DNA from 2 places in the Andreesenia angusta genome. Region 1 is predicted to be linked to the other one. Evidence: riboswitches for the same ligand, from Rfam matches in the RefSeq annotation. Region 1 holds a riboswitch; the other holds the start of a gene.
The links. A riboswitch is a leader RNA that binds a small molecule or an ion and turns the genes downstream of it on or off. The one in region 1 is predicted to bind thiamine pyrophosphate.
Positions count from the first base shown of each region.

Region 2: another riboswitch for thiamine pyrophosphate. It lies ahead of thiT (energy-coupled thiamine transporter ThiT); the one in region 1 lies ahead of EUAN_RS00995 (thiamine-binding protein).

Region 1 covers NZ_MKIE01000001.1:197,610-201,018, reverse strand. The annotation lists gene EUAN_RS01005 (cation:proton antiporter) at 1-282, shown strand, start outside; gene EUAN_RS01000 (4Fe-4S binding protein) at 363-1,613, shown strand; TPP riboswitch at 1,655-1,766, shown strand; gene EUAN_RS00995 (thiamine-binding protein) at 1,863-2,159, shown strand; gene EUAN_RS00990 (ABC transporter permease) at 2,128-2,901, shown strand; gene EUAN_RS12415 (ABC transporter substrate-binding protein) at 2,914-3,409, shown strand, end outside.
Region 2 covers NZ_MKIE01000003.1:284,069-287,477, reverse strand. The annotation lists gene EUAN_RS05950 (Asp23/Gls24 family envelope stress response protein) at 1-64, opposite strand, end outside; gene rpmB (50S ribosomal protein L28) at 251-442, shown strand; gene EUAN_RS05945 (thiamine diphosphokinase) at 491-1,123, opposite strand; gene thiT (energy-coupled thiamine transporter ThiT) at 1,127-1,696, opposite strand; TPP riboswitch at 1,737-1,834, opposite strand; gene rpe (ribulose-phosphate 3-epimerase) at 1,842-2,489, opposite strand; gene rsgA (ribosome small subunit-dependent GTPase A) at 2,491-3,369, opposite strand; gene pknB (Stk1 family PASTA domain-containing Ser/Thr kinase) at 3,391-3,409, opposite strand, start outside.

The DNA of each region.
Region 1 (3,409 bases):
AAGATGATATACTTCGGGCTGATGCTTCTATTGATAGCAATCGTATCGAAGGTGATAGGGTGCGGACTGGGAGCGAAGATAAGCGGATTTTCAAATTCCGACTCTCTTAAAGTGGGAGTCGGTATGTCCGCCAGGAGCGAAGTGGCCCTTATAGTTGCCAACAGTGGCGTCATGCTAGGAGCCATAAGTTCTGATATATTTCCTGTGATAATACTCTTAGTTATAGCCAGCTCTATTATAACCCCGGTGTTACTGAAGTTATCTTACAACAGTAAAGACTGACAGGAGATTCCGTCATATGTTCACTTAAAATTCACAATTCTGATGTAGTATAAAAGTGAACATGATTGGAGGGGGAGAAAATGAAAAGTCTATCAAAAACAGAGCTTGCAAGAAAGATAGTTCAGCTGGCGTTCTTTGCAGCTTTTCCAGGGATATTCGTGGCGGTTTACTCGGGGATAAAGAGTCTTTATATGGGGATATTTCATCAGACGGCGGATATTTCGGAGTTTTTTCCAGAAGTTGCGCTGGCTGTGATGGTGGTCTTGGCCACAGTTTTTCTGGGAAGGTTTTTCTGCGGATGGATGTGCGCATTTGGGGCGCTACAGGACTGGATTTTCGAGTTGGCAGGGATGTTTAGAAAGAGAAAGACGAAAGTTCCAGCGGGGGTAGATGCTGCGCTGAAAAAGCTTAAGTATGCAGTTCTTCTGCTTGCCGTGATATTTATATGGACGATTGAGATGAGTCCGGCACTGGGATATAATCCGATAGATGCTTTCGGGGTTATTTCATCTGACCCAGGGATCGAAAGCCTGAAGCTTCTATTTGAAAGCTTTCTACCAGGAACTGTAATCATGATTATAATTCTGCTGACATCGGCATTTATAGAGAGGTTTTTCTGCCGATACCTCTGTCCAACGGGGGCTATATTTGCACTGGGCTCAAGGCTCAGGATGATATTTATAAGGAAAAATAGGGAAGAGTGCAGCTCAAGCTCTTGCAAGCTGTGCACAAATAACTGCAGCATGGGGATAGATATGAGCAAGCACGATGAAATACACTCTGGAGAGTGCATAGACTGCTTGAAGTGCATAGATGCTTGCAGAAAGTCAAACACAAGGCTGACAGTTCTCGGCAAGGAAGCAAATCACCTTGCGGTGGTTCTTGTTTCAGTGGCTCTGATTTCAGGGGTGATATTAGGAGGCAACTCCATCCTGAAAAAAAGCCTTGAGACGAAAAACGCCGAGACAGATACCCCTATAGGGACTTCAGAAAAAGAGACTTCAGAAAGCTCCGGTTACAGCGAGGACAGCGAAGTTAAAGAGGAGCCTGCTGAAACAGCTGAGCCTGAAGGAATCTACAAGGATGGAATTTATGAAGGCACCGGAATCGGGTTCAGAGGAGAGACAAGAGTATCTGTCGTAGTAGAAAACGGTCTTATAACCGACATAGAAGTTTTAGACAGCCAGGACGACGAGAAATTTCTGGTGAGGGCGGAAAGTGGGGTTGTGGGATCTATAATAGATACGCAGTCTTTGGAAGTGGATGCTGTTTCAGGAGCTACCTACAGCAGCGATGGCATAATGGAAGCTGTAAAAGATGCCGTTGAGTAGAGTTTATATCCTTGACAAATAATTAGTCATAGGATATTGTTAATATACATTACGGGTGCCTGCGAAGCAGGCTGAGAGGAAAGATAGAGATCTTTCTAACCGTCTAACCTGATCTGGGTAATTCTAGCGTAGGGATTATATTGGTGAATTGTATTCTGTGGCGGCAGCTACAGGATTGGTACGCTTATTTTTAATCCCCTCCGGATATTCCCGGAGGGGATTTTATAATTTAGAGAGGAGAGATTGAATATGAATGCAAGCATAGCGATACAGGTACTTCCGAAGGTGGAGACAGACAGCGAGGTGTGCAGAATAGTAGACCAGGTGATAGCACATATAGAGCAGACTGGTCTAAGCTACTATGTTGGATCGTTCGAGACGACAGTGGAGGGAGAGTTCGAGGAGCTTATGGAGCTGATTAAGGAGTGCCAGTACATAGCTGTAAAATCAGGATGTCCGTCTGTTATGTCCTACGTGAAGATAAGCTTCAAGCCGGAGGGAGGCATCCTGACAATTGACCAGAAAGTTTCAAAGCATCATAGATAGCGCTTCAAAGTACATTGCAATAGCACTGCTATTGGCGGTGTGGCAAGTACTGTCATACACAGGGACTGTGCCTGAACACATGCTTCCATCTCCAGGAGATGTGATTTCGGCCTTTATATCGGAGCTTCCGCTTCTTGTGGAAAACTCCAGGATAACTCTGCTAGAGGCCTTTTACGGCCTAGGGGTTGGGGTGGCGCTTGGATTCGCTGTGGCCGTACTTATGGACAGGTACAGAGCTTTTTATAAGGCATTCTATCCTGTACTGGTTATAACACAGACGGTACCGACAGTGGCTATTGCGCCTCTTCTAGTGCTCTGGATGGGATACGGAATGGCTCCGAAGGTGGCGCTGGTGGTCATAGTTACGTTTTTCCCTATAACCGTGGGACTTCTAGACGGTCTTAAGTCGGCTGATTCAGACGCCATAGAGCTGCTAAAGGCCATGAACGCCACAGACTGGCAGATGTTCAGGCATATAAAGCTTCCGAGCTCCATCCCATACTTTTTTGCAGGACTTAGAATAGCCGTGTCCTACTCTGTGGTTGGAGCTGTAATATCTGAATGGCTTGGAGGATTTGAGGGGCTGGGAGTCTATATGATAAGGGTGAAGAAGTCCTATTCTTTTGACAAGATGTTCGCGGTAATACTGCTTGTGTCGTGTATAAGTCTTCTGCTGATGAAGCTTGTGTCTGTGCTTAAAAAAGCCTGTATGCCTTGGGCAAAAGAAGAAAATAAACTGTAGAGGAGAGAAAATATGAAAAAGATAATTTCAGCATTTTTAGCAATCGCCATGACGATTTCGATGTCGGCTTGCGGAAGCGAGAAAGAGAAGAGTGGAGAGTTGGAGAAGGTAAGTCTGGTGCTTGACTGGACTCCGAACACAAACCATACAGGGCTCTACGTAGCCCAGGAAAAGGGATATTTTGAAGAGCAGGGGATAGAAGTAGAGATAGTGCAGCCGCCTGAAGGAGGCGCAGACAGCCTTGTGGCCTCAGGGAAGTCCCAGTTCGGGATATCGTTTCAGGACACCATAGCGCCGGCATTTGCCTCAGACAGTCCGCTTCCTGTCACTGCAATAGCGGCGATACTTCAACACAACACCTCGGGCATAATATCGCTTAAGGGAAATGGAATGGATACGCCGTCTGGAATGGGCGGAAAGACATACGCGACATGGGATGTGCCGGTCGAGAAGGCCATAATAAAGTCGGTTGTGGAGTCGGACGGAGGAGACTACGAATCTATAGAGA
Region 2 (3,409 bases), on a different contig from region 1:
TGGAAGAAATCACTCCGTCCTCTATATTTATATCTCCGTATTCATTAGTCAACTTAGCTGGCATTTGAATACCTCCTCTTGTTTTTTATAAAATTTTCCTGTAATATTATTTTACCCTATCGTCTCGTCTTGTTCAACTTTTAGATTCAGAGATGATATATTCTTAATTTTTCTTGAAAATACAGTCCTCCTATGCTACAATGAGATGTAATGTAATTTTTCATACGTAAGTAGTAGGAGGTGTTTAATCGTGGCAAAATTCTGTGAAGTTTGTGGAAAAGGTAAAATATCGGGACATCTAGTTACTTTCTCTAACCGTAAAAGCAATAGAACTTGGTCGCCAAACGTGCGTAAAGTTAAAGCTATAGTTGATGGATCTCCAAAGAGAGTCAACGTATGTACAAGATGCTTAAGATCTGGTAATGTAGAAAGAGCAATATAATAGGCTTCCTAAATAGGAAGCCTTTTTTCTGCCCTTTTTTATTTTACATTATCTGGACTTTATGAGCATCATCTCTCCAGAGCCTATGCTTATATGGGCTCTACCACTTGCTATTTCATTGCTTATGCCCAGCGTGTCCGAAACCGTGAAGTCCCGCTCTGTGAGCTCGTATTCAAAGCCTCTAAGCGTCACGGCTTTCACTTCGCCTCCGTATGGAATCAGAGAGATGTACTTGTAGTTTTCATCCATCTCCAGCTCGTACTCCCCGGAGATTATGCTTATCTCATTTTCTGCATCCACCATCTTGGCCGATATGTTCTGGGCCTTCAACCTATGCAGCAGATTTATATTTCCCATCATATGGTCCACTCTAGATCCTGTAGAGCCTAGAAGCAGAATTTCGCTGGCTCCGTTTTCAAGGGCGTATTCCACAGCTATTTCTGTGTCGGTCTTGTCTTTTTTAGAGGGATGTCTCAAAACCTCCACCCCTCTATCTCTGAAGTAATCGACAGTATCTCTATCTGCCGAGTCAAGATCCCCTATTATCATATCAGGATCTATCCCGAGCTCTTTGAAATGTCTCGCTCCTCCATCTACACAGATCTTTACAGACTCGTTCCAATCTATTTTCCCGGCAGTCTCAGCCGCAAAGTCCCCGTTAGAAATCAGTATATATCTCATATCCTATTTTTCAGCTCCAATCCTCTCTAGAGGCTTCCACAGAAGCAGTATCGCAACTACAGTTATGACAAGCTCTAAACTTAAAAAAGTCCCGTTGTATATACTTGAATATATCCAGGCATTCCGGTCTCCAGCGTATTCCTTGAAGAAAATAGCCCCAGCAGTCACATGGCTTGCAAACCTTCCAAGTATGCCTAGCGCCACTCCGGCTACTATTGCACCGTACTGAGCCAGCCCCTTTTCAGAAACTTTAGAGTAAGATTTGTATCCGACTCCCGAGAGCCCAAGCAGTCCGAAAGCCAGTGGATAGTCCAGTATATACTGCACAGGGTGCACTACATATGGCTCCAGTATAGACTGAAGCACTCCGTAGAGCATTCCCACTAGAACCCCTTTCTTGACGCCGTACCTAAGCCCCACAAGCACTATAGGCACCATGCTTCCAGCTGTAACCGAGCCTCCCTGCGGCATATGGTAGAGCTTTACATAGCTCAGTATAGTGGCCAACGCCACCATTATTCCAGCCTCAACTATAAATTTAACACTCATGCCTCTACTTCTCTTTTCAACCATAAAAAAATCCTCCTTATTATTTTATATTAATAGGGAGGGCTAGTACTTTGCCTCACTTCCCTACGCTAGCATTACCTAGTTCAGGTTAAGGGTCGAAGTCAGAACTTCCTCTCAGCATTAGCTCCCCTAGTAATTCAAGTTTTTACTATATGTTTTTGAACTTTCTTGTCTCTTCCACCACGTCTTCAGCTCCGAATATGGCTGAACCTGCTACAAGCACATCTGCTCCGCAGTCTGCAATCTCTCTGGCGTTGTCCAGCTTTATCCCGCCGTCCACTTCTATCTCCACTTCGAGTCCCCTCTCCGCTATAATGACGGAAAGCTTCCTTATCTTGTCCTTCATCTGAGGTATGAAAGACTGTCCTCCAAACCCAGGGTTTACAGACATCACAAGCACCATGTCCAGTTCGTCTAGCACATACTCTATAGTCTCTAGAGGCGTCGCCGGATTTAAAGAAACTCCTGCCTTTACGCCGTAGCTCTTTATAAGCTGTATAGTTCTGTGCAGGTGGTTTGAAGACTCCTGGTGAACAGTTATTATATCCGCCCCCGCCTTTACAAAATCCTCTATATATAGGTCTGGGTTCTCTATCATGAGGTGCACGTCAAACACCTTGTCTGTAGACTTTCTTATGCACTTTATGACAGGAGGCCCGAAAGTTATATTCGGAACAAAATGGCCGTCCATAACGTCTATGTGTATATAGTCCGCTCCTCCTCTATCTATCGCTTCTACTTCACTCCCCAGCTTGCTAAAGTCAGCCGAGAGTATCGATGGGGCTATTTTCACCATACTAGTATTTTCTCCTTTCCATTGCATCTTTCAAGAAGAGCAGGTAGTTTTCATACCTCTTCTCGCTTATTTCGCCTTGCTCCACTGCGCTCTTCACGGCACAGCCAGGCTCCTTGTTGTGCCTACAGCCTCTGAACCTGCAGTCCTCGCTTTTGCTGTATATCTCCGGGAAGTACACCTCCAGATTTTCCTCTGTCAGAAAGTCCAGCTCAAGGGAGCTGAAGCCCGGAGTGTCCAGCACATATCCGCCCAGTTCTAAGCTCATAAGCTCCACATGGCGAGTGGTGTGCTTTCCCCTAGAGGTCTTTTCGCTCACCGAGCCAGTCTGAAGCTTCAAGTCGGGCTGCACTGTGTTTAGAAGTGTGGACTTCCCTACACCCGAAGGTCCTGCGAATACGGTCGTCTTTCCAGAGAGCACTTCTCGCAAACACTCTATGCCTTCTCCTGTCTCTGTACTGGTGTTCAGCACTCTGTATCCGGCATTTTCGTATATCCTGTTGTACTCCAGCTTCTCTTCATCAGACACAAGGTCTATCTTGTTGAAGCAGATTGCTATATCTATCTCCTGCTCTTCCGCCAGTATCAGAAACTTGTCTAGTAGCCATAGATTCGGGTCCGGACTCCTGAGCGCGAAGACTATTACAGCCTGGTCTACATTCGACACAGGAGGCCTGAAAAGCTCGTTTCTCCTCTCCAGTATCTCCTCTACATAGCCCGTCGTCTCGTCTTCTTTATTTAGCCTTATCTTTACATCGTCTCCAACCATAGGCACGATATCTTGCTTTCTAAATATGCCTCTAGCCCTACATTCGTAAATTTCGCCATCCGACTTTACGTAGTAGAAGCCTCCTATTCCCTTTACTATTTTTCCCTCTAGCATAAGTTCCCCCCTTGATTTAGTTTAGTTCCCTGAAGCGCCT